DNA from 4 places in the Kitasatospora sp. NPDC088548 genome. Region 3 is predicted to be linked to each of the others. Evidence: riboswitches for the same ligand, from Rfam matches in the RefSeq annotation. Region 3 holds a riboswitch; each other region holds the start of a gene.
The links. Region 3 has a riboswitch for cobalamin ahead of ACIP82_RS21420 (ribonucleoside-diphosphate reductase subunit alpha). Riboswitches for the same ligand answer to the same signal wherever they lie in the genome.

Region 1 (4,312 bases), on a different contig from region 3:
ACAGCGGCACGGCAGCCGGGAAGGTCGTGGCCGGCATCGAGGCCGCGGGCGGCCAGGCCATGGCCGTGCAGGCCGACGTGCGCGAGGCAGCGGCGGTCGAGAGCATGATCGAGCAGGTCCGGGCGGCATGGGGCGGCACCGACGTGCTCGTGCACAACGCGCTCACCCCGTATGTGGTCAAGCCGTTCCAGGACATGACGTGGGAAGAGCTGGGCGGCAAGCTCGACGACGAGCTGCGTGCGGCGTTCGCGGTCACCAAGGCCGTCCTGCCCGCCATGACCGAACAGGGCTGGGGACGCATCGTCTATCTCGGCACCGTCCTCAGCCGCCAGCCCCGGGAGGGCATGATCGCACTGGGCACGGCCAAGGCCGCACTGGCGCAGTTCGCCCGGTACCTCGCCCAGGAGCTGGGCCCGCTGGGCATCACGGTCAACGTCGTCGAGCCCGGCCCGGTGGACGACACCCGCATGGCGGCGGATGTGCTCGACGAGGAGCACAGGCGTCGGCAGGTGGCCGCCACCCCCCTGGGCCGCCTGGCACACCCGGACGACGTCGCCCGGGCGGTCGCCTTCTACGCCGGCGAGGACAGCGCCGTCATGACCGGCACCACGGCCGCGGTCAACGGCGGGATGTCCATGTACTGACGCCCCGCCGTCCTGTGCGTACGGCGGCGGCACGATCAAGGAAAAACGTTCATGTACACGATCGATCTCGCCTACGTCGGGCGGGGCCTGCACGAGGAACTGGCCGCCTACATCGCCGACCAGCAGGGCTACTACGCCGACGAAGGCGTCCACGTCGCGCTGCACGACGGCTGCTCGTGGGACGAGGAGCGGCTGCGCCACGGCGCCACCATCGGGCTCGGCCGGGCACTGCTGTCCCGACTGGCCGACGGCACCCCCTGGGTCGCCCTCAGCGTCAACACCCACCGCCCGCTGTTCTGGTTCCTCGCCCGCCCCGGCCTGACCTCCCTGGCCGACCTGGCCGGCCGACGGCTGGCGGTGCACGCCCCCCACACCGCACCCGGGTGCTTCACCCGGATCGTGCTGCGCCGGGCCGGCCTCGACCCGGACCGCGACATCCACACCGTCGTCCGCCCGCCCGGCGACTACGGCATGGACCTGCGCCGGCTGCACGAGGGCGGGATCGACGCCGCCCTGGTCGGCAGCACCATGGCACCGGAAGCGGTAGCCGCCGAGTACGGCTGGCAGGTGCTGGCCTGGGTCGGCGACCACTTCAGGATCCCCACCGTAGGCGTGGCCGTCGACCCCACCCACCTCCACCCGGACGACCCCGCGGTCCAGGCCGTCGTACGAGCCCACCGGCGTGCCCTGCAGGTGATCCACAACGAACCCGACACCACGGTGCGCCACATCCGGACGTTCCTCGGCCGGCACACCGCGGACGAAGCCCGAGCCCACTACGAGACGTTCATCGCACCGCATTTCACCACCGACGGCCAAGCCGACCTCGCCGTCGGCGCCACCGCGATCACCGCGGTCGCCGCCGAACTCGGCGTCCCCGCCACCGTCACCGCAGCCGATTTCTACCGCACCGCGACCGCCGACGGGGCCGGGTGACAGCGTGGCTGAGGCGGTTACCTGCCCGGAATCGGTCTCATCCGACCATCCGGTATCCGGACGGACGGTGACGGCGGGCCCCGCGGGCCCTAGTCTGTGCGGTGCAGTTGGTTCGTCATGTCCTCCAGGCATGGCGTCGTAAGAGGGAACCCGGTGTGAATCCGGGACTGCCCCGCAGCGGTGAGTGGGAACGACCGCCGTCACATGCACTGGGCCCCGTCGGGGTCCGGGAAGCGACGGCCAGTAGGTGCCGGAGAAGGCCGACAGGCCCGGCGTGCCCGCGAGTCCGAAGACCTGCCACTGCCCGCGTGCACCCCGCATGCGGTGATCTCGGTGACCTCGAGGGCGGGTCGGCGGAGCGGGCGGGCACATCCTGGTGTCGCGCACCCCTGTCGTACCTTCGCCTCCTCGTGCTCTCCCGGGATCGCAGCGCGACTCGCGAAGGAGAGTTCCGTGTCAACGAGTTCCACCACCCCGCAGGCCACCGTGTATGGCTACCCGAGGCAGGGGCCGAACCGGGAGCTGAAGAAGGCGGTCGAGGGCTACTGGGCCGGCCGCGTCACCGCCGCCGACCTGCACGCCACCGCCGCGGACCTGCGGCGCGACACCTGGCGACGGCTCGCCGAGGCCGGTGTCACCGAAGTCCCCACCGGGGACTTCTCGCTCTACGACCAGGTGCTGGACACCACGGTGGCGGTCGGCGCGATCCCCGCCCGGCACCGCGCCGCCGTCGACGCCGACCCGCTGGACGGCTACTTCGCCATGGCCCGCGGCACCCAGCAGGTGGCGCCGCTGGAGATGACCAAGTGGTTCGACACCAACTACCACTACCTCGTACCCGAGTTGGGACCGGACACGGTCTTCGCCGCCAACCCGGCCAAGCCGGTCGGCGAGCTGCGCGAGGCGATCGCCCTCGGCCACACCGCCCGCCCGGTCCTGGTCGGCCCGCTCACCTACCTGCTGCTCGCCAAGCCCGCCCCCGGGGTCGCCGCCGACTTCCGGCCCATCACCCTGCTGGACCGGCTGCTGCCCGTCTACGCCGAACTCCTCGCCGACCTGCGCGCCGCCGGAGCCGAGTGGGTCCAGCTCGACGAGCCCGCCCTCGTCCAGGACCGCACACCCGCCGAACTCTCCGCCGCCGCCCGCGTCTACCGGGAGCTCGGCGGGCTCACCGACCGGCCCAGGCTGCTGGTCGCGACCTACTTCGACCGGGCCGGCGAGGCCCTGCCCGTCCTGGCCAGGGCCCCGATCGAGGGCGTCGGGCTCGACTTCACCGGCCCCGGCGCGGCCAACCTCGACGACCTCGCCGCCGTCGGCGGCCTGCCCGGCAAGCGCCTGGTCGCCGGCGTCGTCGACGGCCGCAACATCTGGCTCAACGACCTGGAGAAGTCGCTCTCCACCCTCGGCACGCTCCTCGGCCTCGCCGACCGGGTGGACGTCGCCGCGTCCTGCTCGCTGCTGCACGTCCCGCTGGACGCCGCCGCCGAGCGTGACCTCGACCCGCAGGTCGCCCGCTGGCTCTCCTTCGCCCGCCAGAAGACCGACGAGATCACCACCCTCGCCCGGGGCCTGCGCGAGGGCACCGACACCGTGGCGGCCCAACTCGCCGCCAACCGGGCCGACCTGGCCTCCCGCGCCGCCTCCGCGCTCACCCACGACCCCGCCGTCCGCGCCCGGGTCGCCGCCACCACCGCCGAGGACGCCCGCCGCGCCCAGGCCTACCCCGAGCGCGCCGGGGCCCAGCGCGCCCGCCTCGGCCTGCCGCTGCTGCCGACCACCACCATCGGCTCCTTCCCGCAGACCACCGAGCTGCGCACCGCCCGCGCCGACCTGCGCGCCGGACGCATCGACACCGGCACCTACCAGGACCGGATGCGCGCCGAGGTCCGCGAGGTGATCGCCTACCAGGAGAAGGCCGGGATCGATGTCCTGGTCCACGGCGAGCCCGAACGCAACGACATGGTCCAGTACTTCGCCGAGCAGCTGAGCGGCTACCTGGCCACCCAGCACGGCTGGGTGCAGTCCTACGGCACCCGCTACGTCCGCCCGCCGGTGCTGGCCGGCGACGTCTCCCGGCCCCACCCGATGACCGTCGAGTGGTTCCGCTACGCCCAGGACCTGACGGACCGTCCGGTCAAGGGCATGCTCACCGGCCCGGTCACCATGCTCGCCTGGTCCTTCGTCCGCGACGACCAGCCGCTCGCCGACACCGCCCGCCAGGTCGCCCTCGCCCTGCGCGACGAGGTCACCGACCTGGAGGCGGCCGGCGCCGCCGTCGTCCAGGTCGACGAACCCGCCCTGCGCGAGACGCTGCCGCTGCGCGCGGCGGGCCGCCCCGGCTACCTGGCGTGGGCCACCGAGTCCTTCCGGCTCTCCACCTCCGGGGTGCGCGCGGACACCCAGATCCACACCCACATGTGCTACGCGGAGTTCGGCGCGATCATGACCGCGATCGACGACCTCGACGCCGACGTGATCTCCCTGGAGGCGGCCCGTTCGCACATGCAGGTCGCGCACGAGCTGGCCGAGGCCGGCTACCCGCGTGAGGTCGGCCCGGGCGTCTACGACATCCACTCGCCCCGGGTGCCGAGCACCGAGGAGGCCGCGGCCCTGCTCAGGGCCGGACTGGCGGCCATCCCCGCCGAGCGGCTCTGGGTCAACCCCGACTGCGGCCTGAAGACCCGTGGCTGGCCCGAGACCCGCGCCTCGCTCGACCACCTCGTCGAGGCCGC
Region 2 (4,312 bases), on a different contig from region 3:
TACGAGGACGCCCGGGCCGGCGGCACCGCCTCCCTCGGCTTCTGGCGCGACGAGTACCGCCTCAACGCCAGGATCGCCCGCTACCCCAAGCCGTACATCGCCGTGATGGACGGCATCGTGATGGGCGGCGGAGTCGGAATCTCCGCCCACGGCCGTGTCCGCGTCGTCACCGAACGCACCAGGATCGCCATGCCCGAGACCGGCATCGGCTTCGTCCCCGACGTCGGCGGCACCTACCTGCTCGCCCTCGCCCCGGGCGAACTCGGCACCCACCTCGCACTCACCGCCGCGACCGCCGGACCGGGCGACGCGCTGCTGTGCGGACTGGCCGACCTCCTCGTCCCCGCCGCGAAGCTGCCGTCGTTCCTCGCCGCGCTCACCGAGGAGGAGGTCACCGCCGCGGTGCACCGCCACGCCGCTCCCGTCCCCGCCGGCCCGCTCGCCGCACAGCTCGACTGGATCGACCACTGCTACGCCGCCGACACGGTCGAGGAGATCCTCGACCGCCTGCGCGCCAGCGGGGAGGGCGCGGCGAAGGAGGCCGCCGAGCAGATCGCCGCCAAGTCGCCCACCGCCCTCAAGGTGACCCTGCGCTCGCTGCGCCGGGCCCGCCGGCTCGGCCCGCTGGAGCAGGTCCTGGACCAGGAGTACCGGGTCTCCAGCGCGGCCCTGCGCTCGCCCGACCTGGTCGAGGGCGTCCGGGCCCAGGTGATCGACAAGGACCGCTCCCCACGCTGGTCGCCACCGGCCCTGGAGGCCGTGACCGAGGACGACGTGGACCGCTTCTTCACCCCGCTGGGCCCGCAGGAGCTGGGCCTCGGCACCACCACCGCATGGGAGGAACGCTGGTGACCATCCGCACGATCGCCTTCGTGGGACTGGGCAACATGGGCGGCCCGATGGCCGCGAACCTCGTCAGGGCCGGCCACCGGGTGACCGGCTTCGACCTCGACCCCGACGCCCTGCGCCGCGCCGAGGCGGCCGGCGTGCCGGCCGCCGCCTCCGCGCCGGCCGCCGTGGCCGACGCGCAGCTGGTGATCACCATGCTGCCCGCGGGCCGCCAGGTCCTCGACCTCTACCGGGACGGCGGACTGCTGGCCGCGGCCGAGCCCGGAACCCTGTTCGTCGACTGCTCGACCATCGACGTGGCCGACGCCCGCGAAGCGCACGCGGCGGCCCTCGCGGCGGGCCACCGGGCGCTGGACGCGCCGGTCTCCGGCGGTGTGACCGGTGCGAGCGCCGCGAGCCTCACCTTCATGGTCGGCGCGGCGGAGGCGGACTTCGCCGCCGCCCTGCCGGTCCTGGAGGCGATGGGCCGCAAGGTCGTGCACTGCGGCCCGTCCGGCGCCGGGCAGGCCGCGAAGATCTGCAACAACATGATCCTCGGGATCTCGATGATCGCCGTCAGCGAGGCCTTCGTCCTCGGCGAGCACCTCGGCCTGAGCCACCAGGCGCTGTTCGACGTGGTCTCGACCGCCTCCGGCCAGTGCTGGGCGCTCACCAGCAACTGTCCAGTGCCCGGTCCGGTGCCCGCCAGCCCCGCCAACCGGGACTACCGGCCTGGCTTCGCCGCCGCGCTGATGGCCAAGGACCTCGGCCTGGCCGCCGACGCCGCGAAGGCCGCCGGTGTTCCGGTGGAACTGGGCTCCCACGCGGCCGAGCTGTACGCCGGGTTCGCCGCGGACCAGGGTGCCGGGCTGGACTTCTCGGCGGTCATCAACACCATCAGGGAGAGCGCGAAGTGACGGGCCACGAGCCGGTCCTGGCGGAGGTGTTCTGACCCGTGAGGCCGGGGTCGGGGTCGGGGCCGGCGAGTGGCCGGCCCTTGACCCCTTCTCCGCACGACCGACATGATGAGCCGTCATGTACTGACTCCGCCGCTGGGGGAAGTCCGGTCCGAGTCCGGCGCTGACCCGCAACGGTAGGCCGCCGACGGCTGTCGGCGGCGAGCCCGAGGACCCGTCGGCGGAGGCGTGTGTTCCCTCCTCCCGTCGTGGTCTGCGGGCCGGAGTTCCCAGGGCTGCCCGGTTCCGCACCGGCGGCCGGGCGGGGACCCCGTGCGCCCGGGCCCGGAAAGGCGTCCCATGCCCACGCTCCGCCGCTCCCTCGGTCTGCTCGCGATACCCGCGCTCGTCCTGACCGCCGTGCTTCCGGCGTCCGCCGCCCAGGCGGCCCCGGCCCCGGCTCCGGCTCCGGTCTCGGCGACCGTCCGTCCCGACGCCGCCGCGGCCGGCTGGCTCGCCCGCCAACTCGTCGACGGAGACCACTTCGAGACCGTCTTCGACGGCACCGCCTACCCCGACCAGGGGCTGACCATCGACGCCGTGCTGGCCTTCGCCGCCTCCCACAGCTCCGACCAGGCCGCCGCGAAGGCCACCGCCTGGCTCGCGCAGCCCGGGATCATCAGCGGCTACCTCGGCGACGGCACCACCGAGGCGTACGCCGGGGCCACCGCCAAGCTGCTGCTCGCCGCCGAGGTCCGCGGCGAGGACGTCCACGGCTTCGGCGGTGTCGACCTCCCGGCCCGGCTCCGCTCGCTCCAGAGCCCGAGCGGCCGCTTCTCCGACCGCTCCCAGTGGGGCGACTACAGCAACGCCTTCGGCCAGTCCCTGGCGGTGATCGCCCTCCAGCGCACCCCGGACGGCGCCCCGGCCGCCGCCGTCGACTTCCTCGCCGGCAGCCAGTGCCCGGACGGCGGCTTCCCCGTCGCCTTCGGCCAGACCACCTGCGCGGGCGACCCGGACGCCACCGCGCTCGCCGTCCAGGCCCTTGCCGCCACCGGCCGCACCGCCAAGGCGAACGCCGGACTCGGCCGGCTGACCGCCCACCAGAACACCGACGGGGGGTTCGCCGCAGCCGGCGCGACCACCTCCAACGCCAACACCACCGGACTAGCCACCCAGGCCCTGCTGTCCACCGGACGGCTCGGCGCGGGTCTCAAGGGCTGGAGCAGCCTGGTCAAGCTCCAGCAGGACTGCGCCGCCGACGCCGCCGTCCGCGGCGCGGTCGCGTACGACGCGTCCGGGTTCAGCCAGGCCAACGGAGCCCGGGCCACCGCGCAGGCCGTCCTGGGTCTGTCCGGCACCCCGCTGGCCGCCCTCTCCGCCCACGGCGCGCGCCCGGCAGCCCCGGTCCTGGCCTGCCCGGCACCGGCCGGCCGCTGAAACCGCCGAAACCGCCGATCCCGTGAGGAGCCTTTCGATGACCCGCACCCCTGCCCCGGCCCCGGCCCGCCGGATCCGCCGCACCGTCGGTTCGGTCGCCGCCGTCGCGGCCCTGACCGCCGGCCTGCTCGGCGTCTCCGCCGCCCAGGCGCCGCGGGCGAGTGCCACCGCCTGCACCGGTACGACCGGCGTGACCGTCGTCGTCGACTTCACCGCGCTCGGCGGCGGAATCGAGACCGGCTGCGCCCCCGGCGACCCGGCCAGCGGCCTGGCCGCACTGACCGGCGCCGGCTTCCCGTACGCCTTCCACCCGCGCTACCCGGGCTTCGTCTGCAAGATCAACGCTCTCCCCGCCACCTGCACCAACCCCACCGGCACCGCCTACTGGTCGTACTGGCACGCCCAGCACGGCGGCCCGTGGTCGTACAGCTCGCTGGGCGCCGGAAGCTACGACCCGGCCCCCGGGGACGTCGAGGGCTGGTCCTTCGGTGCCGGTGCCCAGCCGGGTATCACCGCGCCCTGATCCCCACCGGGCCGATCCGCCTCGGTGCTCCGGCTGGAACGGAGAAATCCGGCTGGAGCACCAGGAGGCCCGTCATGGTGCCGGCTCCACCCATTGGGCACGCCAGGCGGGCGGAGCGAACGGATCCGCGAAATACTGGGTCTCGCGGGCGACCTTTCCATCGCGGAATTCCATCACGCTGACGGTGGGTACCGGTTTTCCGTCGTAGTCGAGCACGTATTCGGTGATCCAGAGGTCCCCGCTGCCGAGAATCCGGCGGATGGTGAAGCCGAGCCTGGCCGGGTGGTGTGAGCGCAGCGCCTGCAGGTTGTGGCGGCCGTGGATGCGCTCACCCGACTGGGGATAATCAACGATGACGTCGTCGTGGTAGATCTCGTGCTCGGTGTCCTGGTCCCCCGCGGCGGACGCTGCCCAGTGCCGATCCAGCGCCGCTCGGGTCTCCTGGTGCCCCATCGTGTTCCCTCCGATCACAGCGGTGTCGGACGAGGCGCACATCCGGTGTGCCGGCCTCCTGCCGACCACCGTAACCCCGGCGGCGGTCCCGCCGCCGAGCATGGTTTCCGGACGGTCATCCCGGCGGCCCACGATGACAATGACAGACAGGGAGTGGTCCCATGACCGGGGC
Region 3 (4,312 bases):
GGAGCGGCGCTCGGGAAGTGGTCGATGTGCAGCTCGCCGCGGGCGGCCCGGGTCTCGCCGTACGCCTCGTGGCGGCCCAGCTGCTCGGCCAGCTCGCTGGAGCGCTCGTACGCGGTGAGCATGATGCGCTCGGCGATGAGGGTGGAGAGCCGCTTCGCCTCGGCGGAGTCGAAGTCGATCCGCAGCTGGAAGAAGACGTCCTGCAGGCCCATCACGCCGAGGCCCACCGGGCGCCAGCGGGAGTTGGAGGCACCGGCCTCGGGGGTCGGGTAGAAGTTGATGTCCACCACGCGGTCGAGGAAGGTGACGGCGGTGCGGACGGTGGCGTCCAGGCGGTCCCAGTCCAGCGCGTTCAGCAGGTCGTCGGCGGTGGCGCCGGCGGCGACGTGGGCGCCGAGGTTGACCGAGCCGAGGTTGCAGACGGCGGTCTCGGAGTCGTCCGTGACCTCCAGGATCTCGGTGCAGAGGTTGGAGCTGTGCACCGTGCGGCCGGGCAGCGCGGTCTGGTTGGCGGCGCGGTTGGAGGCGTCCTTGAAGGTCATCCAGCCGTTGCCGGTCTGCGCCAGGGTGCGCATCATCCGGGCGTACAGGGTCTGCGCGGGGATGGTGCGGACGGCCTTGCCGGACTGCTCGGCCTTCAGGTACGCCTCGTCGAACTCGGCACCCCAGAGGTCGACCAGCTCGGGCACGTCGGCGGGGGAGAACAGCGACCAGTCGGCGTTGGCGTTGACCCGGCGCATGAACTCGTCCGGGATCCAGTGCGCCAGGTTGAGGTTGTGCGTGCGGCGCGCCTCCTCACCGGTGTTGTCGCGCAGCTCCAGGAACTCCTCGATGTCCGCGTGCCAGGTCTCCAGGTAGACGCAGGCCGCGCCCTTGCGGCGGCCGCCCTGGTTGACGGCGGCGACCGAGGAGTCGAGGGTGCGCAGGAACGGGACGATGCCGTTGGACTTGCCGTTGGTGCCCCGGATCAGGCTGCCGCGCGAGCGGATCCGCGAGTAGGACAGGCCGATGCCGCCGGCGTGCTTGGAGAGACGGGCGATCTGGGCGTACCGGGAGTAGATCGAGTCCAGGTTGTCCAGCGGGGAGTCGAGCAGGTAGCAGCTCGACATCTGCGGGTGCCGGGTGCCGGAGTTGAACAGGGTCGGGGAGGAGGTCAGGTACTCCAGCCGGCTCATCAGGCCGTACAGCTCGGCCACCTCGCGCACCGACTGCTCGTTGTCGCCGACCGCCAGGCCGCTGGCGACGCGGAGCAGGAAGTGCTGCGGGGTCTCGACCACCTTGCGGGTGATCGGGTGGCGCAGCAGGTAGCGGGACTGCACGGTGCGCAGGCCGAAGTACTCGAAGCGGTCGTCGCCCCGCGGGTCGACGAGCGCGTCCAGGGTCGCGGCGTGCTTGGCGACGAAGGCGGCGGTGGTGTCGCCGATCAGGCCCTCGGCGTGGCCGACCGCGACCGAGGCGGAGAAGGAGACCGAGCCCTGGCTGACCGCCTCGTCGACGATCTCCAGCGCGAGCAGGCGCGCGGCCAGCTTCGAGTACTGCGGGTCCTCGGCGATCATCGACGCGGCGGCGTCCACGGCCAGCCCGCGCAGCTCGGCGAAGTCCGAGCCGGCGTGGCGGCCGCGCAGCGCGGCGGCGGCGACATGGCCGGGGTCCACCTGGGGGAGATCGGCGCTGCGGTCGGTCAGCAGCCGGAGCAGCGCACCGCCGGGGTCGGAGACCGTCGGGTCGACGGGGGCGAAGCTGGAACCCTGGGCGGGCAGGGTGGCTGAGGCAGCGGTGGTCAAGGCGCTCTCTCCTGGCGGCGATCGGCGTCGGTGCATCGGGGTGCCGGACCGTTCGGGGCAGGGGAGCACGGCGCGAACGCCCGGTGGCGTCGCGCGACAGTGTCATCCCCGGCCCGCCCGCGAGGCCCGGACGTGGTGCAGTGCTTCGGGGCCTCTGCGGGGAGGCCGGTGGCACGCCGCCGGCAGGTACTCGGACTCGCGGGCCCTGCTTCCAGAGGCCCGCACACCGCTGCGGGGCAGTCCCGGACTCGCACCGGGTTCCCCTGCGTCGACAGCAGGAGTGAGCATACATCTAGTGGCGGTCGACTGTGGCGGCACCATATGTTGTGGCCGTCGTGTCGCGAGCCCGGACAGGCTCGGCGGGGCGTCAGTGCTTCAGGTAGACCTTGTAGGTGCTGGAGTCGCCCGTCGGCGAGGTGAACTGGGCGATCAGCCGGTACTGTCCGCCGGCGGCCAGAGCGGCCGCCAGGGCGCGGTCCGTGGCAGCCGGCGCGGTGCTGTCGAGGACGACCATGGTGAACCAGCCGTCCCGGATGGCGGCCGCGCTGCCGTCGTCGCCGTGGTGCTGCACCCCGGCGGCGTCCCGGTAGTCGGTCCCGTTGCGCGCCGAGACCCACTGCTCAGGTGTACTGACGGTGCCCAGGTAGTACTCGGCGAGTCCGTCGACCTCGGTGAGGTAGCGGCCCTGTGGTTCGGCGTGCACCCGCAGGACGGCGAGCAGCCGCCCGGAGTCTGGCCCGTTCTGGTAGCGCAGCGCGGACTGTTCGAGGCCCAGCGCGAGCAGGGCGACCCACACCAGGATGCCCAGCTGCGGGTGGCGGAAGTGCGCGCCGACCAGCCGGGTGAGGCCGACCCCGGCCAGCGGGGCGGCGAGCAGCATCCCGAAGCCGAGGTGGCGGAACATCGCCCCGGAGGAGCCCAGCGCCAGGTGGATCGCCGGGACCAGCAGCGCGGTGGCGGTCAGCGCGGTGCCCAGCAGCGCGCGCTGGGCCCGGGTGGTGGTGACGCCGCCGTTCTCCGGGGACTCGTGCATCTGCTCGCGGCGGACGTAGGCGATCGTGCCGGCCACCGCCAGGACGGTGAACAGGCCGCCCCACTGGACGGTGTCCAGGAGGATCCCGCCGACCGTGCGGCCGGCCTGGCCGCGGGCCGGGGACCATCCCGCGATCGTGCCGAGTACGCCGAAGGGGAGCAGCGCGCCGGCCGTGCCGGCGGCGAGCAGCAGCGCGCGCAGGGCGGCCGGGCCGAGCCGCCGGTGCGGCCAGGCGGTGGCCAGCGCGAGGGCGGCCAGGGCGGGCATGGCGAGCGTCGAGGCGTACGCGACCGCGCAGGCGAGGGCGGCGGCCGGTGCGGCGAGCAGGACCAGGGCCACCGGGCGGCGGGCGGTGAACACCGTGATCCAGGCCGCGAGGGCGACCAGAAGAACGGCCGGCGCCTCGGGGGCGGCGTAGAAGCCGACGACGACGGTCGACTGCACCACCGCGTAGGCGGCGATGGAGCAGATGGCCACCCGCTCGTTGAAGAGCCGGCGGGTCAGCGAGTACAGCAGCACGGTGGTCAGCAGGGCGAAGCAGAGACTGAGTACCCGGGCGCCGAAGATGCCGTTGGCGTTGGCGGCGGCGCCGGCCAGCGGCGGGTACAGCCAGGGCGAGCCGGGTGTCCGGCCGACCAGGTCGGAGGTGACGGCGGTGCCGTGCAGCAGGTGGGCGAGCTGCTGGCGGCCGGCCACCATGGTCGCGGCCTCGTCGGGGTGCGCGGCGGCCAGCAGGCGCAGCGAGAGCGCGGCCTGGACGATCAGCACGGCGAGCAGCAGACCGCGGGCTATCCAGCGGCGCCGGGGGCTGGGGGCCGGGTCCCAGCCGATCGCGGGGACCTGCGGGATGGTGTACGGCGCCAGCTCGACGGCCTGGTTGTCGTCCTCGGGGGCGGCGGTGCCCCGCTCGGCGGCGGGCCGGGGCAGGGTGTCCGCGTCCGGCCGGGGGCGGCTGCTCCCGGCGCGCGTCGCGGTGCCGCCGGGGGCAGGGACGGGGCTGTCCGGGGTCAGGGGTGGCTCGGAGGCCGCGCTCATCGTGGGTTCCTGATGTCGAAGCCGTAGCGGGGGTCGGCCACGCGTTGCCTGAAGGCGGCGAGGGTGTCCGGGACGGCCTCGACGCGCCAGTCCGCCCGCTTGACGATGTTGAACCAGACGAAGCCGATGACGTCGTCGTGCGCTTCGAGGCCGGAGAAGAGCTGGTCTATGTCCGCGCGCTGGCGTTTGCCCTGCTCCGAGGCGGTCTCGCTGATGAAGAAGGGCTTCTTGCTGAAGGTGCGGATCTCGGCCATGGTGGGCCCGTACAGGGTGTCGAAGGTCTTCGGGCCGGTGCGGGTGAAGTAGCCGGTCATGCCGGCCCAGTCGACGTAGGTGTCGCCGGGGTAGTACGGCGCCAGCCGGGTGTTGGGCGCGGGGTCGGTGATGTTCGGGCTCCAGACCCAGATGACATTGGTCGCGCCGGCCCGGTCGAAGATGTCGTGGACGTGGCGCCAGGCCG
Region 4 (4,312 bases), on a different contig from region 3:
CCTGGGCCCCGCCGAGGGAGCAGGCGGCGATGCCGAGCCGGCCGCCGTCGAGGCCGTTCATGGCGATCCGGAAACCTCCGCCCTCCACCCCGAGCAGGCGGTCCGCGGGCAGCCGGACGCCGTCCAGGACCACCTGGCGGGTGGGCTGGGCGTTCCAGCCCATCTTGCGCTCGTTGGGCCCGAACGAGAGTCCCGGATCCCCGCGTTCGACGACGAACGCGGAGATGCCGTGCGGCCCCTCGCCACCGGTGCGGGCCATCACCACGTACACCTGCGAGGACCCGGCGCCGGAGATGAACTGCTTGACGCCGTCCAGGACGTAGTGGTCGCCGTCGCGGCGGGCGCGGGTGGTGAGTGCGGCGGCGTCCGAGCCGGCGCCCGGCTCGGTGAGGCAGTAGCTCGCCAGGTCGCGCATCGAGCAGAGGCCCGGCAGCCAGCGGGCCCGCTGCCCGGGTGTGCCGTGGCGGTCGATCATCCCGGCGACCATGTTGTGGATGGAGGTGTAGCCGGCGATGGAGGGGCAGCCGGTGGCGAGGGCTTCGAAGGCCAGGACGGCGTCCAGCCGGGTCAGGCCGGAGCCGCCGCACTCCTCGCGGACGTGGACGCCGCCGAGCCCGAGAGCGGCCGCCCTGGCGAGGACGTCCACGGGAAAGTGCTTGTTCTGGTCCCACTCCACCGCGTACGGGGCAAGGCACTCCTGCGCGAAGTCCCTGGTGGTCGAGACGATGGCGAGCTGATCCTCGGTCAGTTCCCTGTGCACAGCGGCCCTCAGCCCATCGTGGGGATGGTGAAACTCGCGCCCTCCTTGACCCCGGAGGGCCAGCACGAGGTGACGGTCTTGGTCCGGGTGTAGAAGCGGATCGCGTCCGGCCCGTACTGGTTGAGGTCGCCGAACCCGGAGCGCTTCCAGCCGCCGAAGGTGTGGTACGCCACCGGCACCGGAATCGGCACATTGACACCGACCATACCGGTGTTCACCCGCCGGGAGAAGTCCCGGGCGGTGTCGCCGTCCCGGGTGAAGATCGCCACCCCGTTGCCGTACTCGTGCTCGCTCGGCAGCCGCAGCGCCTCCTCGTAGTCCGCGGCGCGGACCACGCACAGGACCGGGCCGAAGATCTCCTCCTGGTAGATCCGCATCCCGGGGGTGACGCGGTCGAAGAGCGTGGCGCCGAGGAAGTAGCCGCCCTCGTACCCGGGCACGGTCAACTCGCGTCCGTCGACCACCAGTTCGGCGCCCTCCTGGACGCCGAGGTCCAGGAGGCCGCGCACCCGCTCCAGGGCGTCCCGGCTGATGAGCGGGCCGAAATCGGCCTCGGGATCGTGGGCGGCGCCGACCTTCAGCGCGGCGATCCGCTCGGTGAGCCTGGCGACCAGGGCGGAGGCGGTCTCCTCCCCCACCGGCACCGCGACGGAGATGGCCATGCACCGCTCGCCGGCGGAGCCGTAGCCCGCACCGATCAGCGCGTCGGCGGCCTGGTCGAGATCGGCGTCGGGCATGACGATCAGGTGGTTCTTGGCACCGCCGAAGCACTGCGCCCGCTTTCCGCGGGCCGCCGCCGTGGCGTACACGTACTGGGCGACCGGTGTGGACCCGACGAATCCCAGGGCCTGTACCCGGGGGTCGTCGAGCAGGGTGTCGACCGCCTCCTTGCCGCCGTTGACCACGTTCAGCACGCCCGGCGGCAGGCCGGCCTCCAGGAACAGCTCGGCCAGCCGCAGCGGCACCGAGGGGTCGCGTTCGGACGGCTTGAGGAGGAAGGCGTTTCCGCAGGCGATGGCGGGTGCGGCCTTCCAGAGCGGGATCATCGCGGGGAAGTTGAACGGGGTGATGCCGGCGACCACACCGAGCGGCCGGCGGAGCGAGTGGACGTCGATGCCGGGGCCGGCGCCGTCGGTGAACTCGCCCTTGAGGAGGTGCGGCACGCCGGCGGCGAACTCGACCACCTCCAGGCCGCGTTGCAGGTCGCCGTGGGCGTCGGCGACGGTCTTGCCGTGCTCGGCGGAGAGCAGTCGGGCCAGCGGCTCGCGTTCGGCCTCGACGAGTTGCAGGAAGCGCAGCAGCACCCGGGCGCGACGCTGCGGGTTCCAGCCGGCCCACTCGGTCTGGGCCTGTTCGGCGTCGGCTATCGCCACCTCGGTCTCGGCCCGGCCGGCGAGCGGTACCCGCGCCTGGACCGTGCCGGTGCTGGGGTCGTACACGTCGCCGAACACCCCGGACGTACCGGGGACATGCTTTCCGCCGATGAAATGGGTGAGTTCACGGACCATCACAAGCCTGCTCTCGTCAGGATGTCAGGTGGGATCCGAGGGAACCGGGGCACGGCGGCACGCCCGCCCGACACGCAGGTGTGCGGGACGCGGGTGCTGCCGGGCGCGGCGAGCCGTCAGGGTGACGTGCGTGCCGCGACCGTCGCAGGATCACCAGGGCCAGGAAGGACACAGACCGGTGCCATGCGTGTTTGCTCCATCCTCGTGGACAACACGGAACACCCGCAGTCGGCATCCTGACTCCCGGATCAGCGCGCGCCACCCGGCCTTCCCGGCCGGCTGCCAGTGGCTGGTACTGCGGTGACGCGCTCCCCGGTCACAGTGGCGGGACCGTGCCGGACTCACACCGGCTTCCCTGCACTGCGGGCCTTGGCCACGACCATATAGTCGGACGTCCTAGCAAGTCCAGGGTGCCGCTCCCTCCGGCTCCGCCCCGAAGCTCCCCGGGCGGCGACCCGCGGCCCGTACGCAGAGCCGCGCCCCGGTCAGGGGGTGGGCGGGGTGAGGCGGAGGTGGAGCATGGCCTCGAAGCGGGCCCCGGGGTCGGCGAGGTCGAGGTCCGCCACCTCGGCGAGGCGCTTGAGCCGGTAGCGGAAGGTGTTGGGGTGGATGTGGACGGCGGCGGCGGCCGCGACGACGTCGCCGAAGGTGTCCAGCCAGGCCGCGAGGGTCTCGGTGAGCGCGCTGTGGTGTTCGGCGTCGTAGGCCCGCAGGCGGGCGACGGGGTTGTCGGGGAGGTCGTCCTCGGCGTGGACCCGGTCGGCGAGTTCGAGGAGGAGCGACGCGACGTAGACGTCGGAGAGATGGGCGACGCGGTGCGGCGTGCCGCCGGCGGTGAGCACCCGCAGGGCGCGGTCGGCGTCGGCCCGTGAGCGGGGCAGCTCGCCGGGGTGGGCGGCGAGCCGGCCGAGGCCGATGACCGCCGGGACGCGGGGGGCGATCCGGGAGAGGAAGGTGTCGGCGACCCGGACGGCCGCCTCGTCGGAGCCGCTCGGCAGGACGGCGTAGGTCACACCGCCGAGCGAGGCGGTGGCGGCGCGCGGGTGGACGGCGGCCAGGTGCAGGGCGAGCGCCTCGCCGGAGCGGTGGCCGGCGGCGAGCAGGTCGGGGGCGGAGGAATCGCCGAGCACCGTCAGGGCCAGGACGCAGGCGGGCTGGGCCGTCAGCCCGAGCCGGGCGGCGGCCTGCGGTGCGGCGGCGCCGCCTTCGAGGACGGTGGCCAGCAGGTCGGCGCGGAGCCGGTGGCCGACGTCCTCGCCGGCCCGGCGGCGCAGCAGGTGGAGGGCGGCGACCTTCGCGGCCTCGGTCAGGGCGTGCTCGCCGTCGGGGCCCAGGCGGTCCTGGACGACCACCCAGATGGAGCCGAGGATCTCCCCGCCCGCCCGGACGGCGATCGCCACCCGGGGTTTGTCGGCGACGCCGTCGACGTAGAGCGGGCCCTCGCTGCGGTAGAGCGCGTGGAAGGCGCCCCGGGCCTCCAGGTCGCGGAGTTTCTCGGCGGGGACCTGGCGGTCCAGGATGGTCGCGATCCGGGCCGGGTCGCCCTCGTCCTGGCGGCTGGAGAAGGCGAGTACCTTGCCGCCGCGGTCCTCGACGGTGACCGGCCCGTCGAGGAGGGCGGCGATCGCGTTGGCGAGGGCGAACAGATCGCCGGAGAGCGGGCCGCCGACGTCCTCCCCGGCGCCCGCCAGGTCCTCGCCCGCGAACTCGTCGACGGCCAGCAGGGCCCGCAGCAGGGCGGCGACCTGGGCCCAGGAGGCGCCGGGGGTGAGGCCGAGGACGGGCACGCCGCTCCCGGCGACGGCGGCGGTGACGGTGTCGTCGACGGCGACCGGCGAGCGGACGATCACGGCGGCCGCGCCGAGGCCGGCCGCCCGCTCGACCAGGGCGGCGACGGCCGGCGCACCGGCGACACCAACGCCGAGGACGACGGCCCCGGGCAGCCGCGCGGGCTCGTCCATCGGGTCGTGGATGAGCACCCCGCCGACCGGTCGGACCGGGTCGGGGTCCCCGGCCACGACCTCGACCAGCGTCGATCCCAGGT

Region 1: it holds a riboswitch for cobalamin, as region 3 does, so the genes downstream of both, metE (5-methyltetrahydropteroyltriglutamate--homocysteine S-methyltransferase) here and ACIP82_RS21420 (ribonucleoside-diphosphate reductase subunit alpha) in region 3, are expected to answer to the same signal.
Region 2: it holds a riboswitch for cobalamin, as region 3 does, so the genes downstream of both, ACIP82_RS20735 (peptidase) here and ACIP82_RS21420 (ribonucleoside-diphosphate reductase subunit alpha) in region 3, are expected to answer to the same signal.
Region 4: it holds a riboswitch for cobalamin, as region 3 does, so the genes downstream of both, ACIP82_RS20715 (CoA-acylating methylmalonate-semialdehyde dehydrogenase) here and ACIP82_RS21420 (ribonucleoside-diphosphate reductase subunit alpha) in region 3, are expected to answer to the same signal.

The regions. Positions count from the first base shown of each region.
Region 1 covers NZ_JBIVMI010000015.1:181,362-185,673, forward strand. The annotation lists gene ACIP82_RS20750 (SDR family NAD(P)-dependent oxidoreductase) at 1-644, shown strand, start outside; gene ACIP82_RS20755 (ABC transporter substrate-binding protein) at 696-1,580, shown strand; cobalamin riboswitch at 1,672-1,897, shown strand; gene metE (5-methyltetrahydropteroyltriglutamate--homocysteine S-methyltransferase) at 2,034-4,312, shown strand, end outside.
Region 2 covers NZ_JBIVMI010000015.1:176,946-181,257, forward strand. The annotation lists gene ACIP82_RS20725 (enoyl-CoA hydratase/isomerase family protein) at 1-852, shown strand, start outside; gene mmsB (3-hydroxyisobutyrate dehydrogenase) at 855-1,745, shown strand; cobalamin riboswitch at 1,853-1,982, shown strand; gene ACIP82_RS20735 (peptidase) at 2,085-3,164, shown strand; gene ACIP82_RS20740 (flagellar hook-length control protein FliK) at 3,202-3,687, shown strand; gene ACIP82_RS20745 (nuclear transport factor 2 family protein) at 3,760-4,272, opposite strand; gene ACIP82_RS20750 (SDR family NAD(P)-dependent oxidoreductase) at 4,302-4,312, shown strand, end outside.
Region 3 covers NZ_JBIVMI010000016.1:126,959-131,270, forward strand. The annotation lists gene ACIP82_RS21420 (ribonucleoside-diphosphate reductase subunit alpha) at 1-1,760, opposite strand, end outside; cobalamin riboswitch at 1,948-2,079, opposite strand; gene ACIP82_RS21425 (glycosyltransferase family 39 protein) at 2,152-3,852, opposite strand; gene ACIP82_RS21430 (glycoside hydrolase family 26 protein) at 3,849-4,312, opposite strand, start outside.
Region 4 covers NZ_JBIVMI010000015.1:172,027-176,338, reverse strand. The annotation lists gene ACIP82_RS20720 (acyl-CoA dehydrogenase family protein) at 1-760, opposite strand, end outside; gene ACIP82_RS20715 (CoA-acylating methylmalonate-semialdehyde dehydrogenase) at 769-2,268, opposite strand; cobalamin riboswitch at 2,499-2,624, opposite strand; gene ACIP82_RS20710 (PucR family transcriptional regulator) at 2,754-4,312, opposite strand, start outside.